One region of the Halomonas sp. HNIBRBA4712 genome, then DNA from elsewhere that is predicted to be linked to it. Evidence: predicted binding sites of a transcription regulator. Region 1 holds the regulator's gene; the other holds the start of a gene.
What was found. The regulator LexA, encoded in region 1, represses DNA repair genes until DNA is damaged. The targets are predictions, from matches to a motif close to TACTGTNTANNTANACAGTA.
Positions count from the first base shown of each region.

Region 2: a site for LexA is predicted at 2,056-2,075, ahead of ruvA (Holliday junction branch migration protein RuvA). Genes of this name have one in related genera too.

Region 1 is NZ_JBIFXR010000004.1:37,578-42,757, forward strand. It holds gene ACGK9R_RS09610 (L,D-transpeptidase family protein) at 21-539, opposite strand; gene ACGK9R_RS09615 (TetR/AcrR family transcriptional regulator) at 517-1,194, opposite strand; gene lexA (transcriptional repressor LexA) at 1,429-2,103, shown strand; gene purU (formyltetrahydrofolate deformylase) at 2,254-3,108, opposite strand; gene ACGK9R_RS09630 (ribonuclease J) at 3,463-5,046, shown strand; gene moaE (molybdopterin synthase catalytic subunit MoaE) at 5,018-5,180, opposite strand, start outside.
Region 2 is NZ_JBIFXR010000002.1:243,267-248,446, forward strand. It holds gene aspS (aspartate--tRNA ligase) at 1-1,401, shown strand, start outside; gene ruvC (crossover junction endodeoxyribonuclease RuvC) at 1,474-2,025, shown strand; gene ruvA (Holliday junction branch migration protein RuvA) at 2,155-2,763, shown strand; gene ruvB (Holliday junction branch migration DNA helicase RuvB) at 2,808-3,845, shown strand; gene ybgC (tol-pal system-associated acyl-CoA thioesterase) at 3,842-4,252, shown strand; gene tolQ (protein TolQ) at 4,351-5,031, shown strand; gene tolR (protein TolR) at 5,044-5,180, shown strand, end outside.

The DNA.
Region 1 (5,180 bases):
GCAAGCGAAACCGGAGCCGGTTAGTCGTGAAGCCAGACCGGCGTGCCCGGCGTGGCGAAGTCGAAAAGCCACAAGAGATCACTGTTGCGCAGCCGCACGCAGCCGTGGGACGCCGCCACGCCCATGGGCTCGCCAGGCGGCGTGCCGTGCAGGTAGATATAGCGGCGCTGGGAGTCGACGTCGCAACCCCGGTTGACGCCGCGCTCGAGCCCGCAAAGCCAGAGGATGCGGGTGAGAATCCAGTCGCGCTTCGGGTTTCGCTCGCCAAGCGCTGCCGTGAACACCTCGCCGGTAAAGCGCCGGCCGCGAAACACCGCGTTCTCGGGAAGGCCCGCGCCGATGGCGGCGCGCACGTAGTGCCAGCCGGCGGGGGTCTGGCCGCTGCCTTCCCGCTGGCCGGTGCCGTTTTTGCCGCTCGACACCGCGCACTCATGGGCAAGCCTCTTGCCCTGCCAGGCGCGAAGGCGCTGTTCGCTCAGGTCGATTTCGAGCCAGGGCGCCTCCCGCGGCGGTAACTCAGCCAGTCGGGGCGTGGGCATGGGGCGTCTCCTCGAGCGCGGGGGGAAGCGGTGCGTTCATCGCCGAGACCACCACCGGGCGCAGGCGGCGGATCAGATCACGCACCGACACCTGTTCGTCGTACTCCTTGGCAGCGATATCGCGCAGCGCATCGAGCCCGGAGAGCGTGAAGATCACCGTGCCGAGCATGAAGTGCAGCCGCCAGAAACGCTCGGCATCGGGAAGCCCCGGCGTTGCACGGCGCACGAGCTCGACGAAGCGGGTGAAGACATCGCCGTACTGCTGCTGAATATAGCGGCGAAGATGCCCCTGAGCCTGACTGTAGGCAAGCCCCAACAAGCGCATGAATACCTTCAGGCTGTTGCGCTCGGCGGGCACGCTCAGCACGGTGCTCGCCATGGTTTCGAGCAGCACCTCGAGCGGTATTTCCTCGTTGCCATAGCGCTCGCCAAGCGTATCGAGTGCCTCGTGAAAGCGCAGGCTGAACGGGTCGAGATAGCGTGCGAACACCGCCTGGATCAGCGCCTTCTTGGAGCCGAAGTGGTAGTTCACCGCCGCCAGGTTGACCCGCGCCTTGCTGGTAATGGTACGAAGCGAGGTTTCGGCGAAGCCGCGCTCGGCGAACAGCACTTCTGCCGTATCCAGAATACGCGTGACCGTATCAGACTGGGCCATGGCGCCCTCCAGAAAAACGAGTGTTTAAAACATGGCGAGAAAACATGAGCGCGATAGTAGGCCATTACGCCCCCGCGCTCAATTGGCAAGCCGCTCTTTCATCGTCGATTGACCCGTAACGGCTTTATAATCCGGGGCTTGAGTCATATACTGGACGAAGGAACATACTGTATAATTAAACACATATCGTTTTAGTCATTTTTTTCAAGCTACCCTGTCACGTTGGAGTCCGCCATGTCCCGTCCTCTTACAGTACGTCAGCAGAACGTGTTTGATTTTATCGTCAAGACAATGAACGAGTACGGCTACCCTCCGACGCGCGCTGAAATCGCCAAGGCCTTGGGCTTTCGCTCGCCCAACGCCGCCGAAGAGCACCTGCGCGCGCTCGAGCGCAAGGGCGCGATCCGCATCATTCGCCACACCTCCCGCGGTATCCGCCTGCCCAACCAGGACACGCCGGAAGTCGCCGAGGCGGCCAACGACGTAAACGAAAACGCCGAGACGTCGACCCAGGGCCTTCCGATCATCGGCGAGGTCGCTGCGGGCAGTCCGATTCTTGCCGCCGAGCACATCGACCGCTATTGCCCGCTGCCGGCGGAGTATTTCACTCCGAAAGCCGACTACTTGCTGCGCGTGCGCGGGCTGTCGATGAAGGATATCGGCATTCTTGAAGGCGACCTGCTCGCGGTACACCGCACCGAACGGGTGCGCGATGGCCAGATCGTGGTGGCCCGCCTCGAGGACGAAGTGACCGTCAAGCGCTTTCGTCGCGACGGCCACCGGGTCACCCTGCACGCCGAAAACAGCGACTTCGCTCCGATCGAGATCGACCTGCGAAGCCAGGCGCTCGATATCGAAGGTGTGGGCGTGGGCGTGATTCGCGGCGGCAGCGGCCAGGCGCTGGGCTAAACGTCTAAAATCGGAAGCAGCAAAACGCCTCGCTAGCGTGTCGGGCAGCCCGGCACCGCACCCAACTCGATTCGCACCCCATACAGCGACTTCCAAACAAAAGGGGTACCTGGCGTACCCCTTTTTCGCGCCTGGTTGAAAACCACCTGTCTAGTTGAAAACCACCGTCTTGTTGCCGTCGATCAGTACGCGATCCTCCAGGTGCCACCTCAACCCGCGGGCGAGCACGGATTTCTCCACGTCGCGGCCAAAGCGCACCAGGTCCGTCGGCGTGTGGCAGTGGCTGACGCGGTGAATGTCCTGCTCGATGATCGGGCCGGCGTCGAGCTCTTCGGTGACGTAGTGGCAGGTCGCGCCGATCAGCTTCACGCCGCGCTCGAACGCCTGGTGGTAAGGCTTGGCGCCGGCAAACGACGGCAGAAAGCTGTGGTGAATGTTGATGATCTGCCCGGCGTAGTGCGTGCACAGCGCCGGCGGCAGAATCTGCATGTAGCGCGCCAGCACGATGCAGTCTGCCTCGAGCGCGTCGATCTGGCGCTGCACCGCATCGAACGCCGCCTGCTTGTCGTTGGGGTCGACCGCGATATGGAAGTAGGGGATCTCGTACCACTCGGAAAGCGAGCGCATGTCCGGATGGTTCGAAATGACGCCGACGATGTTGCAGTCGAGTTCGCCGGCCTGCCAGCGGTAGAGTAGATCGACCAGGCAGTGGGACTCTTTCGACACCATGATCACCACGTTGCGCCGCGCTTGCGTATCGACCAGCGCCCACTGCATGTCGAAGGCGTTGGCGATCGGCGCGAACGCCTCGGCCAGCGCCTCGCGGCTCATGCCGACCGAATCGGCGAGAATCTCGTAGCGCATGAAAAAGCGCCCGGACTCGAGATCCGAGTGCTGGCTCGCCTCGGTGATGGAGCCGCCATGTTGGGCGATGAAGCTCGACACGCGCGCCACGATGCCCACCTGGTCGGGGCAGGAAACGACTAACCGGTAGTAATGCGACATGAATATACTCTTTAATACTTTCCTGGGTACGCGCCTGGATACGCGCTTGCTTACACGCCTAAGTGCGCTCTATTGATACGCTCTTTTACCCACTCTTGAAGACACGCGTTGATAACCGGCGTGAAACGACGCTTTTATCGCTGCGCAGGGCCTGGCCCGGCACGAGACGTTAGTGTAACGCAAGCAGGCGCCGGGGGCATTGCCATCATTGTTAGCCGCCCCCGCCTTACCGTATAGTTAAAGCCTTACTTTTCAGGCTGTTCATATTCAATGGATCCATCACGCGTTCAACTTCGACCCCGTCGCCGCCCTCCCCTGCGCATTTTGCCGCTGGGGGGCTGCGGTGAAATAGGAATGAACCTGACGCTTTATGGGTTCGAGGATCACTGGATCGCCATCGATTGCGGCATGATGATTCGCCAGGACCTGCCAAGCGCCCCGCTGCAGGTACCCAATACCCAGACGCTGAGCGAGCTTTCGATCACGCCGAAGGCGCTCTATATCACCCACGGGCACGAGGATCACATCGGCGCGGTCGCCTGGCTCTGGCCAAGATGGCAGTGCCCGATCTACGCCACCCCTCTGGCGGCGGGCCTTTTGCGTCACAAGTTCGCCGAGCACAACCTATCCAGCGTTGCGATCAAGGTGATCGAACCCGGCGACGCCGTCGAGCAGGGCCCGTTCACGCTGCGCTATCTCCTGATGACCCACTCCATTCCCGAGAGCTGCGCCATCATGATGCTCGCCGGCGGCTATCGGGTACTGCATACCGGCGACTGGAAGCTCGACCCCGCGCCCTTGATCGGCCCGAGCGTCAACCCTTCACACTTCCAGGCGCTGGCTCCACTCGATCTGGTGGTGGGCGATTCGACCAACGCGCCGCTGCCCGGCATCGCGGGCAGCGAAGGCGACGTCGCCGAGGCGCTCGGCCGAACGCTCAAGGAGTGCAAAGGGCGCGTGGTGGTCTCCTGCTTTGCCAGCAATCTCGCCCGGGTATGGGCGATCGGCCAAGCGGCGGCTCAAAACGGCCGGCGGGTGAGCCTGATGGGCCGCTCGATGGAGCGCATGGTGAACGTGGCCCGCGGGCTTGGCTATCTCGATGACTTTCCAGCGCTGGTGCCGCCCCAGGATTTGGGCTATCTACCGGCCGATGAAGTCGTAGTGATTGCCACCGGCAGCCAGGGCGAACCGCGTGCCGCCCTGCAGCGCCTGGCGCAAGGACGCCACCCGTTCATGGACCTTGAAGCCGGCGACAACGTGATCTTCTCCGCCAAAGCGATCCCCGGCAACGAGCGCCCTATCGCCGCGCTCAAAAAGCGCTTCGACCGGCTCGGCGTCAGCGTGTTCGACGAAACCAACCACCCGGAGCTTCACGCCACCGGCCACCCCGCTCAGGAGGAGATCAGGACGCTCTATCGCTGGATTCGTCCCGCCGCGCTCTTGCCGGTGCACGGTGAGGCGGTTCACCAGCACGCGCACCAGCGCCTGGCGGAAGAACTCGGCATCAACGCGCCGCTCGCCCCGGTCAACGGCGACCTGCTCTGTCTGGATAACGAAGGCTTGAGAGTCGAGGCGCGCTACCCGCAGCTCCCCCACGTGGTAGATCAGAACAGCGTCACCCCCCATCCCGGGCTCGAATCCGCCCAGCCAGGCAGCGCGCGCCGCGGCACGCTGTTTCTCGCGCTGCCGGTATGCGCCACCGACACTGGCTGGCAGCGCATCGGCCGGCTGATGCTGGACTCGAGCAACGCAAGCCCGATCGACGAGGAGAGCTTTGGCGACTGGCTCGACGAGCGCCTTGAGGAGATCAAGGCCGACACCCTGGCCGAGCTCAGAGAAGCCCTTACCCCGGGGCTGGTTCACTGGCTGGGCGAACACTGCCAGCACCTGCCCGAGGTCCACCTTCAAATCATGGCGAGCGAGTCGCCGGCGGGCTGAGCGACCAGCGCGCCGCATCATTGAGATCGCTTTCGCGCTCCTTGACCCAGTAGTCGCCTTGGCGGGAGTGCTCTTTTTTCCAGAACGGCGCCCGCGTTTTCAAGATGTCCATGATGAAATCGCAGGCGCTGAAA
Region 2 (5,180 bases), on a different contig from region 1:
CGCTACATCGACCTGCGTCGCCCGGACATGATCGAGAAGCTGCGTCTACGCTCTCGTATCTCTCACAGCGTGCGCGCGTTTCTCGAAAACGAGGGCTTTCTCGATATCGAAACGCCGGTCCTCACCCGGGCAACGCCGGAAGGTGCCCGCGACTACCTGGTGCCGAGCCGCACCCACGCCGGCGAGTTCTTCGCGCTGCCCCAGTCGCCGCAGCTGTTCAAGCAGCTTCTGATGGTCGCCGGGTTCGATCGCTACTACCAGATCGCCAAGTGCTTCCGCGACGAGGACCTGCGCGCCGACCGCCAGCCGGAATTCACCCAGATCGATATCGAGGCCTCTTTTGTGGAGGAGAGCGATATCATGGGTATCACCGAATCCATGATCCAGAAGCTCTTCAAGGAAGTGCTCGATGTCGATCTTCCCGACTTCCCGCGCATGACCTGGCAGGAAGCCATGGACCGCTTCGGCTCCGATAAGCCGGATCTGCGTATCCCGCTCGAGCTGACCGACGTCGACGATCTGATGAAGCAGGTCGACTTCAAGGTCTTCTCCGGTCCGGCCAACGCCGATGACGGCCGCGTCGCCGCATTGAAGGTAAAAGGCGGTGCGAGCCTTTCGCGCAAGGAGATCGACGAGTACACCAAATTCGTCGGTATCTACGGCGCCAAGGGCCTGGCCTGGATCAAGGTCAACGAGCGCGCCAAGGGCCTCGAAGGCCTGCAGTCGCCGATCGTCAAGTTCATGGAGAACGTGGTCGAGGAGCTTCTCGATCGCGTGGGTGCCGAGGATGGCGATATCATTTTCTTCGGCGCGGACAAGACCCAGATCGTCAACGAGGCGATCGGTGCGCTGCGCGTCAAGCTGGGCGCTGATCTCGAGCTCTATACTCAGCAGTGGTCGCCGCTGTGGGTGGTCGACTTCCCGATGTTCGAAACCGACGGTAGCGGCCGTTTGAGCCCGCTGCACCACCCGTTCACTGCGCCCTCTTGTTCGCCTGAGGAGCTCAAGGCTGACCCGGCGAAAGCGCTTTCGCGGGCCTACGACATGGTGCTCAACGGCACCGAACTCGGCGGCGGCTCGATCCGTATCCACGATCAGACCATGCAGCGTAGCGTGTTCGAGATTCTCGGCATCGGCGAAGAGGAAGCCCAGGAGAAATTCGGCTTTTTGCTCGACGCACTCCAGTACGGCGCGCCGCCCCACGGCGGCCTGGCCTTCGGCCTCGACCGTCTGGTGATGCTGATGGCCGGCGCGAAAACCATTCGCGAAGTGATCGCCTTCCCGAAAACCCAGAGCGCGGCGTGTCTGATGACCGACGCCCCGGGCGAGGTGAGCGCCGAGCAGCTCAAGGAGCTCAACATCCGCCTGCGTCAAAAGGCCAGGGCAGAGAGCGCCGAATAACCGGCGCGACTGACCGCTCTGATACGCTTAAACACCGGCGCTTGCGTCGGTGTTTTTATTTGGAGAGTCACCATGGATGAAGGGCCCGCCGCCGCGCCACGGCGTATTCTGGGCATCGACCCGGGCTCGCGTATTACCGGCTACGGCGTGATCGAGCTGGTCAACGCCAAACCCCGGTACGTGGCCAGCGGCTGTATTCGCACCGCCGACGGCGCGCTCGAGCAGCGCCTGGCGCAGATCTACGCCGGGCTTGCCGAGGTGGTCGGGCTTCACCGGCCAACGGAGGTCTCCGTGGAGCGGGTGTTCATGGCCAAGAACGCCGATTCGGCGCTGAAGCTTGGCCAGGCCAGGGGTGTGGCGCTCGTATGCATGGCCAACCACGGCCTTGGCATCGCCGAGTACGCCGCCCGCCAGATCAAGCAGGCAGTGACCGGCCAGGGCGGGGCAGACAAGGCCCAGGTTCAGCACATGGTGACCGCGATTCTGAATCTTTCCGCTACGCCCCAGGCCGACGCGGCGGACGCGCTGGCGATCGCCTTGAGCCATGCCTACACGGGGCAGGGGCTTTTGGCCACACCTTCGCGCGGCGCCGGGCGGCGCTCGAGCGGGCGCTGGCGGCTTTAACGTGAATCATAATGGAGGGCGCCACGCCACTACTGGTCATAAGTACAGAGTCGCCTTATAGTAAGGCCCTGTTTTAAGCGCCGGCTTTTTAGCCCGGGCAACACTCTTTCGATTGGCACGAGGTAGTCCATGATTGGTCGTTTAAGCGGCGCACTGCTTGAGAAACACCCGCCCTGGGTGGTGGTCGACGTGCACGGCGTTGGCTACGAACTGGAAGCCTCGATGACCACGCTCGTCGCCCTGCCCGTCCCGGGCGAGCGCGTATCACTGTATACCCATCTGACGATTCGCGACGACGCCCACCTGCTCTATGGCTTTGCCCGCGAGCACGAACGGGCGCTGTTTCGCGCGCTGATCAAGGTCAACGGCGTGGGGCCGAAGCTTGCGCTGGCGATTCTCTCCGGCATGGATGAGGATGCCTTCATGCGCTGCGTACGCGACGACGACAGCAAGGCGTTAACGAAACTTCCAGGCGTTGGCAAGAAAACCGCCGAGCGGCTGATCATCGAAATGCGCGATCGTTTCCCCGAATGGGAGCAGGGCCGTCATGCGCCGCTGCCGCTGGAAGGCGCCAACGGTGAGCCTGCACCGCGCGATCATCTCGCTGATGCCGAGGCGGCGCTGGTGAGTCTGGGTTACAAGCTCACCGAGTCGAGCAAAATGCTCGCCGACCTGGACCCTAACCAGCCCACCGAAGCGCTGATCAAGGCGGCGTTGACCCGGCGCATGGGTAGCTGAATGCGCGCCTTACGACTCACTTTGCCTGCCGCGAACGAGACCCTATGCTAGAACACGACCGGCTGATCGCCGCCGCCCCGGAACAGGGCGAGGTGCGTTTCGACCACGCCATTCGCCCCAAAAAGCTTCACGACTACATCGGCCAGCCGCGGGTGCGCGAGCAGCTCGAAATCTTCATCGGCGCGGCGCGCCTGCGCGAAGAGAGCCTCGATCACACCCTGGTGTTCGGCCCGCCGGGGCTTGGCAAGACCACGCTTGCCAACATCATCGCCACCGAAATGGGTGTCGGGCTCAAATCCACCTCCGGCCCGGTGCTCGAGCGCGCCGGCGATCTCGCCGCGATGCTGACCAACCTCGAGCCCGGCGACGTGCTCTTCATCGACGAGATTCACCGCCTTTCGCCGGTGGTCGAGGAGGTGCTCTACCCGGCGATGGAGGATTTCCAGCTCGACATCATGATCGGCGAGGGGCCGGCGGCGCGCTCGATCAAGCTCGATTTGCCGCGCTTCACCCTGGTCGGCGCCACCACCCGGGCGGGGCTTCTGACCTCGCCGCTGCGCGACCGCTTCGGTATCGTTCAACGTTTGGAGTTCTATAACCTCGAAGAGCTCACCGAGATCGTCTCCCGCTCGGCCAGGCTCTTGAACGTCGACACCGACCACGCCGGCGCCATCGAGGTCGCGCGGCGTTCACGCGGCACGCCGCGTATCGCCAACCGGCTCTTGCGCCGGGTACGCGATTACGCCGAGATCAAGGGCAACGGCGTCGTTAACGCCGCGTTGGCGGACGCCGCGCTCAATATGCTAAACGTGGATCATCACGGGCTCGATCACATGGACCGGCGTTTGCTGCTCGCCATGATCGACAAGTTCGACGGCGGCCCGGTGGGGGTGGATTCGCTCTCGGCAGCGATCGGTGAGGAGCGCGACACCATCGAAGACGTGATTGAGCCCTACCTGATCCAGCAGGGGCTGATGATGCGCACGCCGCGCGGGCGCATGGTGACCCGCCAGGCCTGGCTGCACTTCGACCGCGTGCCCCACGAGCAGAGCGTGGACACCGCCGGGGAGCGCCGCCCATGACTCAGTCGCCCGCGCCGTTTCAGATGCCGGTGCGCGTCTACATCGAGGATACCGACGCCGGCGGCATCGTTTACTACGTTAACTACTTGAAGTTCATGGAGCGCGCACGCAGCGAGTGGCTAAGATCGCTTGGCCAGGATCAGCAAACGTTGCTGGACGCCGGCACGCAGCTAGTGGTATACCGCTTGGCTTGTCACTACAGCAAACCGGCAAAGCTCGACGATGCGCTGCGCGTGGACGCGCGCGTCACCGATCAAGGCCGCTGCCGGCTGACCTTCGAGCAGTGCGTGTGGCGCGGCGAGGAACTCCTTTGCCGTGCCACAGTCGAGATAGCCTGCCTTGACCGGCAAACGCTTCGACCCAAGGCCTGGCCTGCAGCGCTTGCAACGCTGAAACCGGGCGTTTGAACGCCAAGACGTAAACGGATCCCGAAGATCCTTTCGACCGACCATTTGGGCGCGCGGGCGCCGACAGATCAATGAGGGCAACTGTGAACGATAACACCATGTCCATACCCCACCTGATAATGAGTGCCAGCACCGTGGTACAGCTGGTCATGCTGCTACTTGTGGTGGGGTCGATCCTCTCGTGGGTGGTGATTTTCCAGCGCAGTATCGCCCTGCGTCGCGCCAAGAACGAGTACAGCGAATTCGAGGAGTCGTTCTGGTCCGGGGTCGACCTGAACGAGCTTTACCGCGATATTCCCGCCGACGACCCGCGCCACGGCGCCGAGCACATCTTTCAATCCGGCTTTCGTGAATTCAACCGCCTGATGCCCAAGACCCGCAACGCCGATACCGTGCTCGAAGGCGTACAACGCAGTATGCGGGTAGCCTGGTCGCGGGAAGAGGATCGGCTGACCCAGCACTTGACCTTTCTCGCCACCGTCGCTTCGGCAAGCCCCTATATTGGTCTCTTCGGCACGGTATGGGGCATCATGGGCTCGTTTCAGGCGCTGTCGTTCTCCCAACAGGCCACCCTTGCCACCGTCGCGCCCTGGATTGCAGAAGCCCTGATCGCCACGGCCATGGGGCTTTTCGCCGCCATTCCGGCGGTGATTTTCTACAACCGCCTCTCCAACGATGTCGGCCGGCTTTTGGGCAAGTACGAAGACTTCGCCGAAGAGTTTCACGCTATTTTGCATCGCAATCTGCAGGGTCGCGATAGCAATAAAAGCGCGGGCTAAGGGAGTTTCGTCATGCACGGGCCATTCAATCGCGGCGGCAAGAAAAAGCCGATGGGCGAGATCAACGTCGTCCCCTTCATCGACGTCATGCTGGTACTGCTGGTCATCTTCATGATCACTACGCCCATGTTGACCCAGGGCGTGCAGGT